4 regions of the Nostoc sp. C117 genome follow, and region 1 is predicted to be linked to each of the others. Evidence: predicted binding sites of a transcription regulator. Region 1 holds the regulator's gene; each other region holds the start of a gene.

Region 1 (5,987 bases):
GAATTAAACCTGCTTCTACTGCTTCTTTAACTGGTGCAAGTGATTCTTCAATGGTGTAATTTTGATCTGGGGAGTGGAGTTGCCAAACATCGATGGGTTTAGTGCCACCCAAAGCCTCAAAGCTGACTCTAATTGTTTGCCGCAAATGTTCTGGGTTACCATTGGCTGTCCAGTTACCATCAGGACGCATTAAACCACCCTTGGTTGCGACAATCACTTGGCTGATATCGCCTTTGTAACTACCAAGTGCATTGTGAATTAGCCGCTCATTGTGATGCTTATCTGATTCATCTTTGCAGTAAGAGTCAGCAGTGTCAATCAATGTAATACCCAGATCTAAAGCTCGATGAATAACTTGGATAGATTCCGATTCGGGAGGGCGATTATAGATTGACATCGGCATACCACCTAAACCGATGGCACTCACAAAGATACCAGTTTTTCCTAGTTGTTTGGTTTCCATGCTTTTAGTCACAGCTTTCTGACTCAATTATGAACCAGCTAGTGAAAGATTTTTTAGCGATCGCCCCAACTTCCCTATCCTCAAATATTTCGGCTGATTAACACAACCCAGTCAACGACAAATACCTATTTTGTCAGTTTGTCTATTTAAGCTATGTTTGGTAAATAAAATAAGTAGCCTAAATAATTGGCTGTTATTCCACACTTGACATAAAGCATTGTGAGTGCGAAACGTCTACCAGAAACCATTGCCCATGTCAAAATTACCCGCCAATCCTGGCAACACGGCTTCCTTGAGGGTGAAGTCAGTGCCGGTGAGTTTGAGTGGCATTTCCAGTGGCATTTTCGGCGGGGAGAACTTGCCGTCAAGCCTTCCCAAGGTCGCGCCTTAATCAAAGAACCTCTCGGTCGATTTTTGGAGAAACAAGATTATCAGTTGGAGCCTGGAGGAGACTATGCTTTTACTATTCGGGCGGAACTTTAAAAGTTAGAAGCCATTCAATTTTGGATTTAAGATTTTGGATTTGAGATTTTTTCTTCAATCCAAAATCTAACTTGTGCCGTCAGCATATTTTTTGTGCAACCCAAAATCTAAAACTAATTGACTGTTGATTCAGTGAGGCGATTTAAATATCTTTCGATGAGGAGGATAGCAACAATGTCATCTATCGGTCTTGGTGGCTGTCGCATACCCTGTGGCAATAGTTTTATTAGCCCTTTCGGTGGGTACATTTGCCAATAGCGATCGCGTGCTTCTAAGGTTGTGTAACGCTCATCTACTAAAATGATATTAAGCGGTTCTAATAATTTCTGATACAGTTGCTGTTTCCACTGATTGGCTGTAGTTTGGTCGCCCATCACCATTAAGGAGATAGGAAATTTTTGACGCAGTGTCTCAATGGTGGCGATCGCCTCTTTTGCCAGCACGACTTGATGATAGTACAATTGCCGATCGAGTCCCATCACCGCTAGACCACACTTATCTCGACCTGGATCAAAGCCCAAGATTACTGGTTGCGTGGGTGAAAATTCACGAAAAGTCATAAGTAATTAAAAAGAAGAATTCAGAATTCAAAATGGGCTACGCCCCGCTGCGCTAACAGTAATCAGAATCAATTAGTGGCGAGTCTGTCTTGGCAAGTTGTAATGCCTAAGGCAAACTGCCCTCTCGGCGTATAGGGCGTAAGCCGCCGAGTCGTGACTTTCCGCACTCATCTCAATTGTATTCTGACTTCTAACTCCTAAATTCTGGCTCCTGACTTCTTTAATTTAAGTGCTAAAAATAATTTGTCCGTTGACTATTGCTACTAGTTTCACTCTTAAGGGACCAGCTGTATAAGTGTCCTCTGCGGCGATCGCTCTAATTTCCAATGCCTGATTATATTGCCTGAGTTGGGTGACAAAACGCAAGAAAGTTCCATCTACTTGCACATTTTCGACAATTCCAGCATTACGCGCCCGAAATTGGGAAGCAGAAATCAGTATTTCCAATCGCTGCTGTAACTGATAGGATGTCATGGTTCTGGGGTCAGCATTCGTTGTAGCTAGCTGCGCCCCCCCAGAAAAGACCAATTGATTTCGCGCTATGTCGGTGAAAAATTCTATTTGCTTTTCTCCTCTGACATAATTACCAGCTGAGAAAATTCGCACCACGTATTCTCGACCATCCTCAATTTGCTTGCTCAATTGCTCAACCCTCTCTTCAGTCACGCGCACAAGCTCTACATTTGCAGAATTTGCGCCAGGTTCACTCAATTCCAGGTTGGCGTTGCGATTGGCTTCTTGTAAAATTTGGATCACTGCCTGACGGGCAGCAGCGACTTGGGTGACACGAACTACACCAGCAGCCAAAACTTGACCGCGAACTAAAGCTAGTTTACCCAGACGCAGGTCGCGGTAGGACTGATAATATTTTTCTAATCTTGCTACTTCTTGTTCTAGTTGTTCCTGTTGTGCTTCTAATTCTTTCAGGCGAGATTCCCGTTTGGCAATCACTTGTTCTCTAGCTGTAATTTCTAAATTACGCTTTTGAATTAGTTGATCTAGTTGCCCAATTTTTTGATCGCGCAGTTCTATAGCTTCTTGGCGGTTAGCAAGTTCGCGATCGCGTTTTTCTATTGCTGTTTTGGCTTCATCAATTGCTTTTTTGGCGTCAGCATAGAGTCGTTGACGTTCTGTTTTCAATAATTCAACTGCCGCCTGTAGTTCCTTTCTCTGGTTATAAACGCTTTGTAGTTCAGCTATGGCCTTCTGATACTGACTGACAACTCGATCTAGTTGCCCTTGAGTGCGTTGGAGTTCAGTTTGAGTTTGGGCTTGTTGGCTAATGGTGCGATTTAGCTGGGCTTGGGTTTGCCTTTGCTTGGTATTTGCCGCCTGCAAGGATTGATTAATTGTTTGCAAGTCTTGCTGTGCCTTTGCTTGGGCAATTCTTGCTTGATATAACTCACTTTCTACCTGACTTTTTTGAGTTTCTGCGGTTTTTAGTTGTTCCCGCTTTTGTCTGAGGTCTGTTTGAATATCTTCTAACTCAAAGACTCCCTGCCGCAATTTATCGTCAGCAGTGAATAAAATACCTAAGGTTGATGCTGAAATTAAGCCGCCTGTAAAAATAGTTACTACTACAGCGGTATTTTTCGGACGGAGGTTAAAAAGTGAGAGGCGGGCTTTGCCAACTCGTGTGCCGATGCGATCGCCCACGGTTGCAATTACGCCTCCCAGAATTAAAATTGCTGCGATGAGGATGTATCCGGTGGTCATCTTTAGCTACGGAAATCCTTCCAGATACAGCCTACTACTTTTGACCATTGTCTGTGCGGAAGTGGAGATTGGCAATAGCTGAAATTAGTCAATTTTCAATTTTCCTTTAGCTATTTGTGCGATCTTTAAAAACACAACACGCGCCGACTCCCCTTCCTCCAATTGTTTTTATGTGAACTGCCTACTTAAAGTAACGGGTTTATGCACAGTAATCTTCTTCTTGTGGATAGAAATCATCTTTTTTTCACGCAAATCCCCTAGTAGCCTAGTAACTGTAACACGAGTCGAACCAATTGCCTCAGCGATCGCTTGATGAGATAATTTCAAATCAATTGTGATCCCATCTGCACAAGGAACTCCAAAATCACGACAAAGAATTAATAAAAAACTTACCAACCTGGAACCCATATCTCGGTGAGCAAGAGTTTCAATCATCATCTCCGTCTGTAAAATTCGCGAAGACAGACCCCGCAACATTAACATTGATAATTCTGGATTTTCCTTGAGTGCTTGCTCGACTTGTTCAATTGGCGCTGACAGTAATTCCACAGGTGTAAATGCAACCGCATGGTAAAACCTATCGGATTTATTTCCCGTCAGCAATGACAATACACCAAAAACACTATTTTCTCGCAGCAACGCTACCGTTATTTCCTCTCCTGCCTCGTACACCCTGGAAAGTTTAACAGCACCTTTTAAAAGAAAATAAACTCGTTCGGCAGGATCGCCAGGAAAAAAGATCGTTTTATTGCGTTCAAACGTTTCCACAACTGGCGGAAACGCCCCGGTCGCCATCTGACGAAAAACATTTGCTAGGGCTTTATCTTGTACCACGATCATCTCCCTTCCCCTACCCAATGCCGGAAAAACAAAAACTGATTACCTAAGAATACACCCGAAAAAACAATAAAGCACCGTCAACCTTTCTGTTCTTTCCTATACTCCAACTAATTGCTTCCTAACTCTTTGTTTATAATGATACATAATTGTTGATCTATTCAGCTATAAATCGTTGATAATTAGTTCTAACTAGGTGTATTAAAAAGGTTTTTTGAAGAACAAATAAAGATAATTTGAGAATATCTTTAGAAAGAATCAAGAATTTTGTGACAGCAAACACCCCTGGCAATATTCATTTTTGCAAATCGTGTATAAAACAAAGACAAAACGTGACTCAGATTCTAGTATGCTCCTAATCATCGATCGCATTTACAATTTTTATGCTTAATCTGACTGGAAAAAATGCTCTTGTTACAGGTATTGCCAATAACCGCTCCATCGCCTGGGGCATCGCCCAGCAATTACATAAAGCAGGAGCTAATCTGGGAATTACTTACCTCCCAGATGAACGCGGCAAAATGGAGACAAAAGTTGCGGAATTAGTAGAACCCCTTAATCCCAGCTTATTTCTTCCCTGTAATGTCCAAAACGACGAACAAATTCAATCTACCTTTGAGACAGTACGCGAAAAGTGGGGAAAACTAGACATCCTCATCCATTGTCTTGCCTTTGCCAACAAAGACGATTTGACCGGAGATTTTAGCCAAACCTCTCGTTCTGGCTTCAACACCGCTTTAGAAATCAGTACCTATTCTCTAGTGCAGTTAAGTGGTGCAGCTAAACCCTTGATGACAGAGGGCGGTAGTATTGTCACTCTCACATATTTAGGCGGTGTCAAAGCAATCCCTAACTATAACGTTATGGGAGTTGCCAAAGCCGGCTTAGAAATGAGTGTGCGTTACCTAGCTGCTGAACTAGGGTCGCAAAATATCCGCGTCAATGCCATTTCCGCAGGCCCAATCCGCACCTTGGCATCTTCAGCAGTGGGCGGAATATTGGATATGATTCATCATGTAGAGCAAGTAGCTCCCCTAAAACGCACAGTCACTCAGTTAGAAGTAGGCAATGCTGCGGCTTTTTTGTGTAGTGATTTGTCCAGCGGCATTACCGGACAAATTCTGTATGTAGATGCAGGATATGAAATTATGGGAATGTAATTAGGGACTGGGGATTGGAGATTTGGTATTGGGAAGAATTCAGTCCCCAGTCCCCATCCCCAGTCCCCATTTCCCACCAGTCCCCAGTCCCCAGTCCCCATTTCCCATTCCCTATGCAAACAACTAATCGGCAAGTTAATTCTTCAAACTACGACGATCAGTCAACTAAAACCCCTCGGATTGCTACAGTTAAACGCACCACAGGGGAAACTAATGTCCAAGTTACTATCAACCTTGATGGGACAGGAAAATGCACAGCAACAACAGGTGTTCCATTTTTGGATCATATGTTGCATCAAATTTCCTCTCACGGACTGATCGATCTAGATATCCAAGCCAAGGGAGACTGGGAAATTGATGACCATCACACCAACGAAGATGTAGGCATTACCTTGGGACAAGCTTTGCATCAAGCATTAGGCGACAGAAAAGGTATTGTCCGCTTTGGTAATTTTCTCGCACCATTGGATGAAGCTTTAGTTCAGGTAGCGTTAGACTTTTCCGGACGCCCTCACCTCAGCTACGGTTTGCAAATTCCTACCCAACGCGTAGGAACTTATGACACCCAACTGGTGCGCGAATTTTTCGTGGCACTAGTAAACCATAGCCAAATGACACTCCATATTCGCCAACTGGATGGCATTAATTCCCATCACATTATTGAGGCGACATTTAAGGCGTTTGCCAGGGCAACGCGATTGGCGGTGGAAATCGACCCCCGTCGTGCTGGCGTAATTCCCAGTTCTAAGGGCGTGTTGTAGGAGGTGG
Region 2 (5,987 bases), 3.1 Mb from region 1:
ACAAACTTGCAACATTCGGTGTAGTAATGCCATATAGATATGAATGGTAAATAAACTTACACCAAGAGCCAGAATAAAACAAGCATACAAAGGCGTCAACAGAGTTATAACAGTCGGGTTATTGTTGAGTAAAACCAAAGCGCTACCTATAGCGAAGCTCAGTGCAGCTACCATTAACCCAGCGCGGTAGATAATTACGCCGATGCGATCGCTCTGAGTAATTGTAAATTCCCCAAACTGACCTTGATAAATTTCTGGTGTGGATTGTTGTAATTGAGTCATAGGTTGGTACTGGCAAATTTTATATAAATTTCAACTATTATCTCTGTGTGTTGACTATTGTCAAAAAAAGCTAAAATATCTACCTAATGAGTGACCATTAGATTAGTAGTTCGCCAAGGAAACTTGGCGGGGTAAAGGGTAAGGGGAAAAGAGAAAAGGTTTTAATTCCTTCCCCCAACCCCAGTCCCCTTTTCCCAGTTCAAACCTAGCAATTTTGGGTTGGCAGACTACTAGATTCGACCTGGGGAATTTCAGACAATCAGAAACATCAAAGCAAATAGCAAAAAATAATCACACTGCTCTGATACTAACTTTATTAATCACAGTAGGCCTCATCGATATATTTGCCGTTCGCAGTTGGATTGGATATACGTTAACGCGGCCTAAGTCTGAGACAAAAACCCAGGAAATACTGATTTACTAAACACAACTACCAATTCTAACTCATTCAAGCCAGTAGAAATTACCACAGCCCGCAATGTCGATTACAGTTAGTTGCAAAAAGATTTGCAAAACAAAGATTGGCAAGCATCCGATGGAGAAACATATTTCAGAATGCTAGACGTTGCCGGGACTAAAGCACAAGCAGAGGGTGCTATTGGTAAAGATGAAATGAATGCGCTTTCGTGTGTTGATTTAAAAACCATTGATCGACTTTGGAGTACAGCCAGTGATGGAAAGCTGGGTTTTAGCGCTCAAGAAAAGATTTTGAGGGAAAAAAACGACTATCGCAAAATGTATAACGCCCTGAGTTGGCAAACTTTAACAGGCGAGTGGCTGATTCAGTGGAACTACAATCAGCAAACAAAAAGATATGAGTATAAACCTGGTAAAGAACCAAACTTTAAAACCTTCCCGCCAGAATACCTGCCAAGTGTGGAAAGAGGATATAACTTTGGGGTTTCTTTAGATGTAGCACTTGTGAGGTGTGGTGTTTAAGTTAGCAAGACTTCGATCGCTTCTTGCAAATCTAACTGCAAGTGCAAGTGAGCATTGCCGTTATTGACAGCAATTTCTACCCAGCCATGACTGCCAATCAAAGCGATGGCTGCGCCAACGCCGGAGGCGAACGCTTCTCCCACTTTGACATCACTATAAGTTTCAGAGCTTGGTATAGTCAACCGTTCGGCTTGCACACACCAGCTTTTACCTTGGACGTAACTCCCAGGAATGTTGGTGATTAAGTTGCCAAAGTGGTCAATATATTGAATGCAACCCACTACACCAGTTGTTGTCTGCTTGCACTCGCCGATATCCAGCTTTACCAAACTTGCTGGATCAATTTCTTGTCCTAACTGTTTCAGGGGGACACCACTCGCAAGATTAGCTCCCACTGGTGCAAAAATATCTCTACCGTGAAAAGTCTTACTGGGTTGAGGAGTTCTCCAATAATTAATATTTGTCAGTTCCACGGCAGCGATCGCCGGAGTTTGACTTAATACTCCGCTAAATATGCCATTATCTGGGCCGACAAGAAAACCTTGAGCAAATTCTACTGCGATCGCCCGTCGTTTGCTGCCCACACCTGGATCAACCACTGCTATATGCACTGTCCTAGCTGGGAAATAGGGGTAAGCATTCATCAGACAAAACCTAGCTGCGGCGATGTTTTGCGGCGGAATTTGGTGTGTCAAGTCTACCACTGTGATTTGAGAGTTGATTTGGGCTATTACTCCTTTCATCACGCCTACATAGACATCGCGATCGCCGAAATCGCTCAGTAAAGTCAGCAGTGCTTGTTGCTCGAGCGAGTTCTCTGACATACTTTACCTAAATATATATAAAATTAGAAATTTCTGTAGCAACAGCTACAAAATATGTGCTATGTTAAGAATACAAGATATAAAGTCAAAAATTAAACGGGTAATTCCTATGAATCAAGGTAGATTACAAAGTGCTAGAAAAGCACGAGAAGCTCACAGAGAGAATATTCAAAAAAGCCTGGAGCATCGCTTGGAAGTAGCCAGAGCAAAAGGCGACGAACAGCTGATTCGTCAACTGGAAGCTGAAATGAAGTATTCCAGCTAAATCAAGTTTTCACTGTTCATAGTTCATAGTTTTGTTGTGTAACCCCGCTATAGCGGGGTTTTTCTTTTCGAGAAGTTTTCCAGGTAATTACACTCTACGTCTAATGTGAATTAAGTGTGGAAATCCTGCTAATTTCGTCTATCGTTCCAAAAATAGGATTTTTAACAAGTCTTGAAACCCTTATGGGGAAAGAGGCGTTTTTAATTCACATCAGGCGTACTCTTGAATTAGGGACTTCCAGAAAATAAATTATCCCATTTTCATAGTGGCAGATTCTTTCTCCTCTGCCTCCTCTGCATACACAACGATGGAATATTTTTTTACTTGGAAATCCCTAGGCTGCAAAACATGAAGAAAGTATTGTGTAAAATTTTGTATCGTCGCCAGCCTGGATTTAAGTAAAATTTTCTCTACCAAACTTTACTCATATTTAAAATAAACCCAGGCAATATCAGACCGCCGCTAACCGTAGCAGGATTATCCAAACATTCCTCTGATAATCCCGGACGATAAATATAGACCTGACGCTGCTTACGGTCAATCAACCAGCCTAACTGTATTCCTGGCTCGCTCATATATTCCTCCATTTTTTCCTTCAAAGTTTGGAGGTTATCGCTGGAAGATTTGAGTTCAACTACAAAATCTGGACAAATAGGAGCAAATTTTTGCTGTTGTTTTGCACTAAGACTATTCCACCGTTCTAGTTTAATCCAGGAAGCATCTGGCGATCGCTCTGCACCTGTTGATAACTTAAAACCAGTACTAGAGCTAAAAGTTATACCTGTACCATCTTGTTCTGACCACACCCACAGCTGTCCTGAGATATTAACTTCTCTATTTCCTGTCTCTGAACCAGTAGGAGGCATAATTACCAATTCTCCAAATTGATTGCGCTCAATGCGTAAATCACGATTAGCCTGACAAAACTCAAAAAATTGTTCGTCTGTCATCTGCATTGATGAGGGAATTTGTAAAACCAAAGGGGATGAAAACATAGGGATTTCCTCCAAATTCGGATGCCTAGCCTACTGAATTTATTCTCACGCAAAGACGCAAAGACGCCAAGATATAGCTTTGCGTCTTTGCGTCTAATGCAGGAAATCATTTTCAGATTTACTTGTTAGGCTGAGGAGTTAATCGCAGATAAGGTTTCACTTCCTGGTAGCCTTTGGGGAATTTTTCTTTGAGAACTTCTGGATCTTTGAGTGAGGGGACAATTACAACATCCTCTCCATCCTTCCAGTCAGCGGGTGTCGCCACGCTATAGTTATCAGTCAATTGTAGAGAATCAATTACCCGCAAAAGCTCATCAAAGTTACGTCCCGTGCTGGGGGGATATGTGAAACTGAGACGGAGTTTTTTATTGGGATCAATTACAAAAACCGATCGCACTGTTACAGCCGCGTTGGCATTGGGGTGGATCATATCATAAAGGTTAGAAACCTGGCGATCGGCATCTGCCAAGATTGGGTAGTTAAGGGTGGTGCTTTGAGTTTCTTCGATATCTCCTACCCAGCCGTTATGGGATTCAACATCATCAACGCTGAGTGCGATCGCTTTGACATTGCGCTTGTCAAATTCTGGCTTCAGCTTGGCAACTGTGCCGAGTTCTGTTGTACAAACAGGTGTAAAATCAGCAGGGTGAGAGAACAGCACAACCCAGCTGTCACCTGCCCATTCGTAAAAATCGATATCGCCGTGTGTTGAGGCTTGTGTAAAGTTGGGTACTGTATCACCTAAACGGAGAGTCATGTGAGATTCCCTGTAGTTAGAAAAGCATATGTGTTCTACTTTGCCATCATGACATAAAACCCCTATTGCCCAATCGGGCTTTAGCGGTTTGAAACAAAATTTTAGGTTGTCAGCACTTTCACATACGGTACTAGGCAGGGTGGTTTCATACAAGCAGAGAAAAACTAAAACTGGGTTTCAAAGCCTCTCCCCCCGTGGGGGAGAGGTTTGAAGAGAGGGAAAAAGCCATACTACAAAACGATCAATCAAGACTAATGTATTTTTCTTTTTTTGTATGAAACCACCCTGCTACAAGAGAAGGGGCTGGGAGTTAGGTTTGAAAAAAAGTTTCACACCGCGTTAAATAGCTATCTGTTAGGCAATCACAGTAAAGTTTGCATTAGTAAGCATTACCTGATTAGAGAACTGGGCGATTTGAACTTGTGCAGCCTTACCAGTCCCGTCTAGGTCAAAGAAAAGATTACCTGTATTTTTATCGTAGATAAAGCGATCGCTTGCTGTTGTTGCACTAGTCCCAAGTAGGAACAAGCTGGCATTGAGCGTAGTATTGGGAGATTGACTCAGTGCGAATTCTGTCTTGGAAACAAAGATATTATCATCTCCAAGAGTAAAATCAGTAATAGTATCATAGCCTCCAGTGCGGCTACCAGCCAGATCAAAACCATCTCGCCCAATTCCACCAGTCAATACATCTCGACCAACTCCACCAGTGAGTAGATCGTCACCTGCACCACCTAACAAGGTATCATTACCTGAATTACCAAAGAGGCTATCGTTGCCATCTCCTCCTGTTAACGTGTTAGCAGCATTATTTCCCGTCACAATGTTATTCAGGCTGTTACCAGTACCATTGATTGTCCCAGTTCCAGTCAAAGTCAAGTTCTCTAAGTTATTTCCCAACACCCAATTTATCGAAGACTTGACTAAATCTGTACCTGCATCTAAACCTTCAATAACAACATCATTCAGGTTGTCTACGATGTAAGTATCATTGCCAACTCCACCATCAAGACTGTCAATTCCTGTACCTCCGTCCAAGGTGTCATCACCTGCACCACCGAACAACGTGTCATTACCGGAACCACCAATTACGCTATCATTACCATCTTGCCCACTCAAGATGTTAGCGCCAGTATTTCCGGTCAGGATGTTATTCAGGATGTTACCAGTACCATTGATTGCTCCACTTCCAGTCAGGGTTAAATTCTCTAGGTTATCTGCCAATACCCAAGTTACCGAAGACTTAACTAAATCTGTACCTGCATTTAAACCTTCAGTAATCGTATCGCTGAGGCTGTCTACGATATAAATATCATTACCGACTCCACCATCAAGAGCATCAGATCCTAAACCTCCATCCAAGGTGTCATCGCCTGTACCACCGAACAACGTGTCATTACCCGCACCGCCAATCAGGCTATCATTGCCATCTTGCCCACTCAAGATGTTTGCAGCAGTGTTTCCTGTCAGGATGTTTTTCAGGCTGTTACCAGTACCATTGATTGCTGCACTTCCAGTTAGGGTCAAATTCTCCAGGTTATCTCCCAACACCCAAGTTACCGAAGACTTAACTAAATCTGTGCCTGCATTTAACCCTTCAGTAATAGTGTCGGTGATGCTGTCCACGGTATAAGTATCATTACCGATTCCACCGATGAGACTGTCATCTCCTGTACCACCATCCAAGGTATCATTGCCGGAACCCCCTAACAAGGTGTCATTCCCGGAATCACCAAAGAGATTATCGTTACCATTTTCTCCGCTCAAGGTGTTAGCGGCAGTATTTCCAATCAGGGCGTTATTCAGGCTGTTACCAGTGCCATTGATTGGGTCGGTTCCAGTCAGGGTCAAGTTCTCCAAGTTATTTCCCAACACCCAAGTTACCGAAGACTTAACTAAATCTGTGCCTGCATTTAAGCCTTCAG
Region 3 (5,987 bases), 1.9 Mb from region 1:
AGAATATTTGAGTGATATCGAGCCGAGATACAATGGTAGACATAGCCGAGACCTTGATTTTTCTTAGATATTTTTAGTCTCGGCATTTTTTTGTCACTTTTTCACAGATTCTCAATCAATCGTAGCGATCGCCTGAACAATACCCAATTGTGCAAATCTATATATGGCAAGCTTTTTTGGCTTTTTCTAACCGTCGAACTCACGTTAAAGATTTAGTAGGAGACATCCAAAAACTAAATTATCCATTTTTCAGAGCGAAGACCATAATTGTATTCTTCCTCTGCTTCCTCTGCTCAAGAACAGCTTGCCAAAGCGATTGATTATTTTTTTGGGAGTCCCTAGGGGTCTTAAACCGGCTTATTCATCCTACAGTCCTACAGTCAGAATCAATTCTGTTTTGATAACAAGTGATTACCTGCACTTGATATACAGCAGTTTGTAAGTTTCTAACTGAGATTTACACTAGCGGCTTCGCGTTTAGTCAATGGTTCGTCAGGAACCTGAAATTTCAAACAATATCTGGAGATTTCGACCAGTGCTGTCTTTGTACAAGTGTGTGAACTTGCCAATTTGAATTTGTTTGAGGATAATCTAAACGATAGTGTCCGCCTCGGCTTTCGGTTCTAAAAGCCGCACTTTTGAGAATTAAATCAGCTACATCTAATAAATTGCGAGTTTCTGCCCAAAGTCGCAATTGCCCTTCAACATCTGGTAGGTCAAAACTAGCTGGTTCTGTTGGACGTAAAGCTAGCAAGAATTGAGTTAAAGGTAAGGCGGCTAAATCCTGCTGCCAAGATTCTACAGTGGCGATCGCATTTGACAGTCCTGACTGTTCCCGACAAATACCAGCATTTTGCCACACTAAACGCGGTAACTTTTCCCTAATTATCTCTAGCTGTGCTTGCTGAGTCTGCCAATTGCTACTCTCAGGATTAAATTTCTGCAATGGTAGCCCTGGTGTTTCTAATGGCAATTCAATATCTGCCAACTCAATATTAGCCATCTGAGCGCCAAACACAATACATTCTAATAGCGAATTACTAGCAAGGCGATTTGCTCCATGTACTCCAGTACTAGCAGTTTCACCGACTGCATATAAACCAGGAATGTTAGTACGATTCATTAAATCTGCGACAATACCACCCATCCAGTAATGAGCAGCAGGGGCTACAGGAATTGGTTCACTAAAGACATCAATACCCCAATGCTGACAAACTTTGATGATGTTAGGAAAGCGGTGACGAATTTTGTCGTCGGGAATGGGGCGCATATCCAACCAAACATGAGCGGTGGATGGATCGGCGGTACGTTGTAAATGGCTAAAAATCGCTCTACTGACCACATCTCTTGGTGCAAGCTCACCAGCTGGGTGATAGTCAAAGGCAAAACGCCGCCCTTCATTATCGATTAGGTGTGCCCCTTCGCCGCGTACAGCTTCGCTAATTAGAAAGCGATCGGCACCAGGTTTGGTGAGAGCGGTGGGATGAAATTGGACAAATTCTAAATCGCGGAGGATAGCCCCAGCACGAGCAGCGATCGCTACCCCATCACCCGTACTCACAGCCGGGTTAGTGGTTTGGGCAAATACCTGACCCCCACCACCAGTTGCTAGTACTACAGCACCAGCTCTTATCCATGTGATTTCACCTTGATAAAACAAGCTAATTCCCTGACAGCGACCAGTTTGGGGTTCAATCCACAAACTCAAAGCCAAAGCTTGTTGGATGACTTGAATATTTTGGCGGCGGAGAACTTGGGTGGTGAGAGTGGTGGTAACTTCTCGTCCTGTGGTGTCAGCGGCGTGGAGAACACGGTTGCGAGAATGGGCTGCTTCTAAAGTTAAAGCCAAAGCTTGACCATGACGGTCAAAAGCTACTCCCAAGTTAACTAGAGACTGAATACAGTTAGGAGCAAGTTGGGCGAGAAATTCCACGGCGGCGCGATCGCATAAACCGGCACCTGCCTGGATTGTATCTTCAATGTGTAGCCTTGGAGAATCTTCTGGGGCAACTGCTGCGGCAATACCACCTTGTGCCCAATCACTTGCGGACAAAGCGACAGTTTCTTTGGTAATCAAGCCGACTCGCAAAGACTCTGGCAGACACAGCGCTGTGTAAAGTCCGGCAGCACCAGCGCCAACTACTAAAACATCAAATTGGGTAGGAATATCTATCTGAGGCAAGGTAAGGGGGGAGATGGGGGAGCAGGGGGAGCAGGGGGAGCAGGGGGAGCAGGGGAGATGAGGTAGTAAAGTCTACTTTGTCTCCCTTGTCTCTTTCATCCCCATCTGTAATAGAATATCCCACTCCTTAGAATCAGGAGTGGGCTGCTTTTGCTACATTCACTGCAACGTGCAGTTATCTGTAGATACCGTTGTTAAAACGATCGTCTCCCTCGTTGAAGGCAGGCTCTAGTTCTGTCACGGTGAAATTATCGAAGTTGGCTTGCAGAGTTTGTTTTTGGCTATCGCTCAATCCCGGAAGATCCAATACATCCTCTACATTCTTGTAGGGTGCATTCGTGATGATTTTCTTAGCTAGGGTGGGATAAAGCCCTGGAAACTGTTGAAAAGCTCGGACGTTGGTATTATTCAAATCAATTTTTTTACCAAATTCCGTTGCTAGCTTCTTGTCTGCCCGATTCTGCCGCTCAATTGCCAGAATTGGGACTTGGGGAAAAGCAAAACTGTTGAAACTAGCAGCTTGGGCTATCTGAGTTGTTCCCAGCCATCCCCAGCAACCAAGTAACAAACTAAACACTGTTAATAAACGCACCAATCCTTTCACGATTTTTTTACCTCTTTCCATCAAACAGAAATAAAAGTTTTCAGCTAACGGCTGTCATTGGTCATTTGTTAGAGGACAAAGGACAAAGGACAAAACCTAATAGCTCGATCAACACAGCAGTCATCAGAAACTAATATACAGCGTATTAATATCCACAATATTTACTGTTACTGGGTTTGACTGTAGTTTTGCGAATTATTTCCACTGGGAAGAGTGCTACATAGCGGTAACAGCGTTGCATTCATAGACTACGGTACATTCCCAGATGAACAAAATCTTTGCAGGTTGGTTGATTCTACTTCCCAACTAAACAGAAGATTCTGGGATGGACAATAGCGCCAACTCTCCCAAAGATGACTTGATTGTGATGAAGATTGTAATATTTCTTAATTAAAGAATCATTTACAGCATCATTATTGATGGGCTGTAGATTGTGTTGAGAAAAGTTTTGCTTTTAAGATTAAACAATTTTTAAGCTGCGATCGCAGCGAGTAAAAATAGGCTGTCTACCAAAATTGTGCTTAAAACTGCCCCACCAAACGCATACCAGTGTCTGTGGTTTTGACCTAAAGGTAAAATTCCCACTGTTAACAGCATTAGGGCGAGAACGATCGCCCAAGTTTCACCCCAAGGTGTTTGTACCTGTATCAAAGCATTTTGTAAAATTTGTGATGCACCATCTACATCCGATCTCATGATTTGCCGCCAATAGGGCATCAAATCTACAAGATAAAAATATACATCTGTTAAAACTGTACCGAGCAAAGAACCTAAATAAAACCAGCTACCCACCTTACCCCAATTCTTCGCCAAACACCAACAAGCAAACGGTAAGCCGATACACTCCACTGGTAAATGCCATACAGGTTCCCAACGTAACCAACCCCAGTAAATTGCTCCTGCTAACCAACTCCAGCTAAACCCTAAGAGCAAATCTCCCCAAACATAAGTTACGGGGCGTGACATCAATGTAAAACTTAACCACACCCAAAATGCTGTCAGCGCTAAACTCAGACTCGGTAGCGATCGCACTATTGGCGCTTCGACAAATACTGGTACTGATACTAAAAATACCGCCACCGCAAACACTAACCATGTTTGTCTAGAAGAGATTAAGGGCAGGGAAGCAGAGGAGGAGAGTGTAGATTCCAATTCTCTGATATCACTGTCCTTGGTATTAGATATATCCAACCCAGTATCAATAGAAGTGGTGTAGGAGGACAATGTATTATTTATCAAAGTTTTTAATATTTGTTACTAAACTTTATCTTATTTAAGATATCACACTTTCAAATCCCCCCCTGGGGCATTTTAATTTTACCTAGAATTTGCGTAGGTTATATGTCGCCCGGAAAAACCGATCGCAACAACGTAAAGTTGGATAATTCACAAAAGTATGTATCTTTAGGAGTTTGAAATTAATGGCGACAAATTGGTTATTCCCGCAACTGCTAGAGATGGGAGTATCGCATCTAGCTGTGGCTGCAAGTCCAGTCAACTTTGTACAGCAACTATTTCAGGCATTTATTCTCGGCATTGTCCAAGGAATCACAGAATTTCTGCCCATTAGCAGCACAGCCCATTTAGAAGTGTTCACCAAGGCTCTTCACTGGGAAGAATTGGGATCGAAAGCTTTTCTGGCTACAATTCAGTTTGGCAGTGTAATTGCAGTCTTAATTTATTTCTGGACAGATATTAACTTGATATTAACGGGAGGCTGGAAAGCTTTTCGTCAAAAAGACTGGCAACGAGAAGAATGGAAATTATTGGTGGGGATAGCAATCGGAACCTTACCTGCATTAGTAGGTGGATTTCTCCTGAAAAAAGCCCTCAACGATGAAAATTCAACAATTAATAGTATGACTACCATCGCGATCGCTTCAATCGTCATGGCGCTTTTATTGGGTGCAGCCGAAAAATTAGGTAGTCGCAAACGAGATTTTAACTCAGTCACAATAGTTGATGGATTGCTCATCGGTTTGGGGCAAATGCTCGCCTTAGCACCCGGTGTATCCCGTTCTGGCTCCACTTTAACAACGGCATTATTTCTAGGGCTAGAGAGGCAGACAGCAGCGAGATTTTCCTTTTTGTTAGGAATTCCCACCTTAACAATTGCTACTTTATATGAATTTTTTAAAGAGGCACTGGGAAAAATTGACCTAATAGTGGTATTAGTAGGAACCTTATCAGCATTTGTATTTTCTTATATTTCCATCGCCTGGTTATTGCGATATCTTCAAACCAAGAATACTTGGATATTTGTTTGGTATCGCTTGGCATTTGGGACAGTAATCTTGGGCGCCATCGCCAAAGGATTTTTGCACAATAGTTAATAGTCATTGGTCATTGGTCATTTGTCCAATGCCCCATGCCAAATACCCTATACCCTATACCCAATGCCCAATGCCCATGACTACCATTAATCCTGCCCGAATTACTAGAGTATTACCTGATTCCATAGCCGCAGAGATTGGCTTTGAGGCAGGGGATGCGATCGTTGCTATCAACGGTACACATCCCCGTGATTTAATTGATTATCAGTTTTTGTGTGCTGATGAAGTCTTGGAACTCGAAGTTTTAGATGCTGCTGGTAAAACTCATAACCTGGAAATCGAAAAAGATTACGACGAAGACTTAGGGCTAGAATTTGAAACTGCTCTATTTGATGGCTTAATTCAGTGCAATAACCGCTGTCCGTTTTGCTTTATCGACCAACAGCCACCAGGTAAGCGCACTAGCTTGTATTTGAAAGACGATGATTATCGTCTGAGCTTTTTGTACGGCTCCTATTTAACCCTCACCAATCTATCAGAAAAAGAATGGCGGCGCATTGAACAAATGCGCCTGTCTCCCTTGTATGTTTCCGTTCATGCAACGGAGGCTGAAGTGAGAATTAGACTGCTAAAAAATCAGCGTGCGGGACAAATTTTGCAACAACTGAAGTGGTTTCAAGAAAGGCGATTGCAAATTCATGCTCAAGTGGTTGTTTGTCCTGGCATAAACGATGGCGAACATTTAGAACAAACCCTCAAAGATTTAGCGTCCTTTCATACTGGTGAAGTGCCAACGGTGGCGTCAGTAGCAGTTGTACCAGTCGGGTTGACACGGTTTCGTCCCCAAGAAGATGAACTCATACCTGTAACTAGGGAAAAAGCCCAAGAAGTAATTTCTCAAGTCAAAATACTTTCGCAGCAATTTCGC
Region 4 (5,987 bases), 3.1 Mb from region 1:
ATAAAGGTTTGATAGCAAGCTTTACATCATTAAAATTCAAAAATTTAAAATCTAAATTTCTAATGAAAATGTAAAAACAGTAGCGTATGCTACAGATTTTTGTTATATTGAATTTATTGAAGAGTCCAAAATTATATATTCACCAAATAGAGAGGACTATGGTTATGTCTATCGCAGATAAATCTCGTGCGTTAATGGTGCGCGAACATCAACAAGTCAAAAATCGCCAACAATCAATGCTGATGCGTGCTGCACAAGAACTTGGTCTTCCTGAAGAAGCTTCCCACTACTGGAACCCCATTCAAGGGAAGGTAGATGCTAGCGCTCGGATGATGTACGGGTCAAGTCATGCTTCCATGAGTTAAAAGGTTGATTTTTTGAGTGAATGTCTCAACTGACAACTCTGAAAAAAAAAGCCACCCTCTACTCTAGGGTGGCAAACCTTGTTACTTTTTTAGATACGGCACTTAATTAAGCATCGTAATAGAGGTAAAACTCGTAGGGATGAGGACGTAGCTGCAATTGCTTGACTTCATTAGCTAGCTTGTAGTCAATCCAATTTTGGATAAAGTCTTCCGTGAAGACGCCTGATTCTGTTAAGAAGGCGTGATCGTTTTCCAGTGCTTCCAACGCCAGTTCTAAAGAACCTGGAGTTGAAGGAACCTTTGCCAGTTCTTCTGGAGAGAGTTCATAGATATTCTTATCTAGGGGTTCACCAGGATGGATTTTGTTCTTGATGCCATCGATACCAGCACAAAGCATTGCAGCAAATGCTAAGTAAGGGTTAGAAGTAGCATCTGGACAACGGAATTCTAAACGTTTGGCTTTGGGGTTAGTACCAGATAGAGGAATACGGATAGAAGCAGAACGGTTACCTTGGGAGTAAGCCAAGTTAACAGGTGCTTCATAACCAGGTACTAGGCGCTTGTATGAGTTGGTACTGGGATTAGTAATTGCCAACAGCGCTGGTGCGTGTTTGAGAAGCCCACCAATGTAGTACAACGCCATATCGCTCAAACCAGCATACTTATCACCTGCGAACAGGGGTTTACCATCTTTCCAGATGGACTGGTGACAGTGCATTCCAGAACCGTTGTCGCCAAAAATTGGTTTTGGCATGAAGGTGACGGTTTTGCCGTATTTCTTGGCAACGTTCTTGATGACATATTTGTAAATCATCAACCAGTCAGCCGCTTCGATCAACTTGCCAAACTTGAAACCTAATTCGCACTGACCACCAGTAGCGACTTCGTGGTGATGCTTTTCAATGGGTACACCCAATTGCGCCATCGTCAACAGCATCTCTGTACGGATATCTTGGAAAGAATCCGTCGGCGAAACAGGGAAGTAACCTTCTTTGAAGCGTGGTTTGTAACCCAAGTTGGGTTTTGCATCTGTACCGGCTTTACCAGAATTCCAAGCGCCTTCTTCGGAGTCTAAGAAGTAGTAGCCTTCGTTGGCGGTTTGGGCAAATCTAGCACTGTCAAAGATGAAGAACTCAGCTTCAGGACCAAAGAAGGCTGTATCACCAAGACCAGTGGAAACCAAGTAATCTATTGCTTTTTGGGCAATAACCCGTGGACAACGGTTGTACCATTCGCCTGTACGGGGTTCTTTGATACTACAAATTATACTTAGCGTTGGCTCTTCCATGAATGGGTCGATCCAAGCAGTGTTAGGGTCGAGTACCATCGTCATATCCGATTCGTTGATCGCTTTCCAACCCCGGATGCTGGAACCGTCAAAAGGTACGCCATCAGTGAATGCCGTCTCATCGATTTGGTTTTGGTACAGTGTGAGGTGCTGCCAAGTCCCTACTGTATCGATGAATTTGAGATCAATCAGCTGAATTTTTTCATCTTGAATTCTTTTCAGGACTTCTTGCGGTGTTGTCATTGTTACTCCTTCTCTACCAATTTCCTAAAGTAAACCAGAATCTTACATTGCATCCTAACCCTGCTGATCTCAATCAAGCCGTGACACACCAGAAATATCTTAAATACTAGACATTAGGGGATTTTGTAGTCTGTGTTACAGATATCTGGATTATCAGGTTATATTAACCTTTCGGCGATCATCTTTACAAAACTGGAAAGTTCATCATATAGGGGTCAACTTTGGCATAAAATCCTTAAATAGTGGATAAATTGTTTTTGTGCCAAATCTATATTTAAATAGCACAAAAATTTACTGGTGCCCAAGTGCAGCCAAATAAATATCAAACCATAAATAGCAAGGATTGGGAGAAGAAGGAATGCGCGATGCGGTAACAAGTTTAATTAAGAATTATGACTTAGCTGGTCGGTATTTTGACCGGAATGCACTCGATAGCCTGAAGTCTTACTTTGACAGTGGTACAGCACGAGTACAAGCGGCGGCAGCAATCAATTCTAATGCGGCTGCACTTGTCAAGCAAGCTGGTTTAAAGTTATATGAAGAACTACCAGAATTAATTCGTCCTGGTGGAAATTCTTATACAACTCGTCGTTATGCGGCTTGTCTGCGAGATTTAGACTACTACTTGCGTTACGCCACTTATGCGCTGGTTGCAGGAAATACAAATGTGTTGGATGAGCGTGTGCTACAAGGGCTGCGAGAAACTTACAATTCTCTAGGAGTACCTATTGGACCTACGGTTCGCGGTATCCAAATTCTCAAAGATTTGATTAAGGAACAAGTAGCAGCCGCAGGTGTGCTGAATACTGCTTTTGTGGATGAACCATTTGATCACATCACACGCGAGTTAAGCGAGATAGATATTTAGCATCTAGTCCTGTAACTAGAAATCGTAGAACTATACAAATAAAGTTCGCGTAAGTGGACTTAATATATATCGCACTTTGGCTTTATTGGCAAAGTGCGTTTATTTTTCTTAATAAAAAAATTATTTGTTGTATGACAAATTAATTGGTATTACAACGAGCATAACTACTGGGAAAATTTTATACCTGCTCTTATAATGTTTATTATTGATATAAATAATTTTTGGTAATAGTTCTATGAGTATTAATGATCTAGAATTTCTGCATGGTGCAGCTTTTCTTCGACTCCTCAAAGGAACATCTTATATCTCTATCAGTTATTTATCTTATATTCATTCATCTCTCTATACTATAAAAAGCTCAAATCAAGAATCAGCTATACTATTTAAAATATCAAAAAAACCTACTTCTTCATGGTCATTTAGCTTCAGTTCACAGGAAGAAAATGCACTGACAATATTTCGTGAAACTTATCCTGATGTCAAACTTTTTATAGCGTTGATTTGTCATCGCGATGGCGTTTGTTGTCTATCAGAACAACAACTATGGAAAATTATTGATCCTAGTGAGGGTTTAGGCAAGCAGCGTGTTTCTGTAAAAAGAGAACTAAGAGGGAGTTATTATGTTAAAGGTACGGGGAGAGTTCCCTTAGAGCAGACAGTCCCTCAAAATAATTGGCCTGACGTAATTTTATCAACATCAAATAACCTATGACATCCACTCAGATTAAAACTAATGGCGACTGTATTGACAGATTAATTAAGAGATTAGAGAAACAAATCGGACAAAAAGAAGCAAGTAAGCTTAAAGAAACGGCTATTGAAGTTGTACAAAATTGTGTCAAATTTTATTCAGAAAATTTCGGTTATGGTGATGTGGGGGAAAATAGTACGGGTTTAGTGAGCTAACCCTATAAGGGACAAGACCCTATTCCTAATGGTACAACTGGACTTATTTATGGTCGAGTTTAAAGTGGTAAAACTAACACAACTATTGCAACTTTAGCCCTGGCTCATGAAAATAATTTTCGTTGTTTTATTGTCTTAACCTCTGATAATACATGGTTAGGAAAACAAACTGCTAATCGTTTCAATAATCAAGTTCAAGACGACCCTGTTTTTTTTTGATTGGGAAGAATGGAAAAAAGACCCTGATGGTTTTGCAGATACGAAAGTTGCACCTTATATAAAAGATACAGATATAGGTGTTGTATTAGTTTCAACAAAAAATGGTCATCACCTGGATAATTTATTGAAGGTTTTAAAAGCAGCAAAAGTCAAAGGTGTTCCTACCTTAATTTTTGATGATGAAGCGGATAACGCTAGTTTAAATACGAATGAATCTAAACAAGCTAAAAAAGGAAAAAATGCAATTGATGATAGTAAAATTTTTGAGACTATAGGTAAAATTCGTCAAGAGGTTGCTAATCATATTTATATTCAAATCACAGCAACTCCCCAAAGTTTATTATTACAAAGTCTCCCTCATCCTTGTAAGCCAAAATTCTGTGCAGCATTACCAGAGCCGGGAGATAGTTATATGGGAGGAGAGTTATTTTTTGCTGAGAACAGTAAATACTGTTGTATTGTAGATGCTGAAGAAATTAACCAATTAAAGAAACAAAAAGGTGCTATAAATCCAGGTAATAAATGGATAATTCCTGATGGATTAAGACTTGCACTTTGTTCCTTCTTCTTAGGTTCAACTTACAAAATGTTATCTTCTCAAAAAGAAGATGAGAAATATTCTTTTCTTGCTCATGTTTGTTATAAACAAGATATCCATAGTGTATTAGAAAAGGTGATTACTCAATTTGTAATTAATTTAGATAAAGCAATTCGAGAAAAGAGTTCAGATACAGAAAATAAGCAAGCCCAAAAATGGTTAGAAGAAGCTTATAAAGAGTTAAAACAAACGGCTAATAACTTACCTCCATTGATTGAATTAATAAATGAGTTAAAAATTCAACTAAGAAACGCAATTCATACTAAAACAATTAATGCAAATAATCCCGAAAAAGAACCTAATTATAATCCTGGTATGAATATCTTAATAGGAGGAAATAGATTAGGTAGAGGTGTAACAATTGATGGTTTAATGGTAACTTATTATGGGCGTGATGCAAAACAAAAAGTAATGGATACGGTTCATCAACATGCTCGAATGTATGGTTATCGTCCACAACTAAAAGATGTAACTCGTCTCTTTATAGCAGAACATATACTAGACGCTTTTCGTTCTATTCACGAAGCGGATGAAGCTATGCGTCAAGCAATTGGAGATGATATTCATAATATTAAACTTCAGCCTGTTTGGATAGGAGGAAACCTAAAACCAACTCGTTCTAATGTTTTAGATCCTTCAGTCATTAATGTCTTAGTACCAGGTTCATTAGTTTTTCCTCAAAATCCAGCCTATAAAAAAGAAGAAATCGAGGATAATTTTAAAGAAATTGAGAAACTTTTAATAAATTATCAAGATAATAATCAATATTATGAAACTGATATAGACTTTATCATTAAACTACTCAATTATACAAAAAGTCATTATATCTTCTCAGAAAAATGGGAAGATAAACGTATTATCAAAGGATTAACAAATATAAAATCACAAGGTATGACAAAGGGTCGTTTAAATGTTCGTAGAGGTGAAAGAAATAATAATCAAGGATTAGACATGACGAGAAAAGACCCTTTTGAGTGGATGTTTGGCTTCGGATCAGGTAGGTGGTCATTAGAGGCTAAAGAGAAATATCCCGATGTCCCAACGTTAATTGTTTGCTATCAAAAAGGTGAAAAAAGCAAGAAATGGGATGGTCATCCTATATATCTACCTATGTTAGTTTTACCTAAACAAAAATTTGTTTTAATGTTTAATTATGATGAAGATGAATAGGTGATATTTTGAATTGGCGATCGCGCCTCTGTAAAAAAGTTTTGCTAGATTAAAGCTGTGTTTATGGAGCTATCTTTCGACTAATGCCAGCCAGAGACATCTACCACGCCGCAGTCATTAAAGCACTTATAGCAGATGGTTGGACAATAACCAACGATCCCTTATACCTCGCTTATGGGGGTAGAGAACTTTACGTAGATATTGGAGCAGAAAGAGTTACCATTGCTGCTGAGAGAGATAATCAAAAAATAGCTGTTGAAATCAAAAGTTTTCTGAGTCCTTCTCCCGTAAGTGACCTCCAGGAAGCTGTAGGACAGTATGAAATTTATC

Evidence for each region. Region 1 encodes NtcA, which controls nitrogen genes in cyanobacteria. Its sites were predicted from a motif close to TNTGTANNNNNNNNTACANA; they were not measured.
Region 2: ACFG4S_RS10935 (S-adenosyl-l-methionine hydroxide adenosyltransferase family protein) is a predicted target of NtcA. The motif match lies at 2,078-2,097, and genes of this name have one in related genera.
Region 3: ACFG4S_RS15720 (DUF3120 domain-containing protein) is a predicted target of NtcA. The motif match lies at 4,028-4,047, and genes of this name have one in related genera.
Region 4: glnA (type I glutamate--ammonia ligase) is a predicted target of NtcA. The motif match lies at 2,019-2,038, and genes of this name have one in related genera.

Annotation. Positions count from the first base shown of each region.
Region 1 is NZ_CP170991.1:5,498,248-5,504,234, reverse strand. Features, by position in the region: gene ACFG4S_RS23655 (aldo/keto reductase) at 1-463, opposite strand, end outside; gene ACFG4S_RS23650 (DUF3146 family protein) at 683-946, shown strand; gene ACFG4S_RS23645 (resolvase) at 1,060-1,506, opposite strand; gene ACFG4S_RS23640 (DUF3084 domain-containing protein) at 1,732-3,222, opposite strand; gene ntcA (global nitrogen regulator NtcA) at 3,391-4,062, opposite strand; gene fabI (enoyl-ACP reductase FabI) at 4,443-5,219, shown strand; gene hisB (imidazoleglycerol-phosphate dehydratase HisB) at 5,333-5,980, shown strand.
Region 2 is NZ_CP170991.1:2,396,329-2,402,315, reverse strand. Features, by position in the region: gene ACFG4S_RS10945 (DUF2301 domain-containing membrane protein) at 1-282, opposite strand, end outside; gene ACFG4S_RS10940 (GUN4 domain-containing protein) at 790-1,221, shown strand; gene ACFG4S_RS10935 (S-adenosyl-l-methionine hydroxide adenosyltransferase family protein) at 1,218-2,045, opposite strand; gene ACFG4S_RS10930 (hypothetical protein) at 2,155-2,310, shown strand; gene ACFG4S_RS10925 (Uma2 family endonuclease) at 2,721-3,305, opposite strand; gene ACFG4S_RS10920 (peroxiredoxin) at 3,424-4,062, opposite strand; gene ACFG4S_RS10915 (beta strand repeat-containing protein) at 4,417-5,987, opposite strand, start outside.
Region 3 is NZ_CP170991.1:3,627,105-3,633,091, reverse strand. Features, by position in the region: gene ACFG4S_RS15735 (IS982 family transposase) at 1-43, opposite strand, end outside; gene nadB (L-aspartate oxidase) at 509-2,182, opposite strand; gene psbU (photosystem II complex extrinsic protein PsbU) at 2,358-2,786, opposite strand; gene ACFG4S_RS15720 (DUF3120 domain-containing protein) at 3,258-4,025, opposite strand; gene ACFG4S_RS15715 (undecaprenyl-diphosphate phosphatase) at 4,208-5,119, shown strand; gene ACFG4S_RS15710 (TIGR03279 family radical SAM protein) at 5,196-5,987, shown strand, end outside.
Region 4 is NZ_CP170991.1:2,372,502-2,378,488, reverse strand. Features, by position in the region: gene ACFG4S_RS10865 (hypothetical protein) at 165-365, shown strand; gene glnA (type I glutamate--ammonia ligase) at 472-1,896, opposite strand; gene apcB (allophycocyanin subunit beta) at 2,255-2,764, shown strand; gene ACFG4S_RS10850 (hypothetical protein) at 3,000-3,476, shown strand; gene ACFG4S_RS10845 (hypothetical protein) at 3,473-3,670, shown strand; gene ACFG4S_RS10840 (Z1 domain-containing protein) at 4,014-5,657, shown strand; gene ACFG4S_RS10835 (element excision factor XisH family protein) at 5,741-5,987, shown strand, end outside.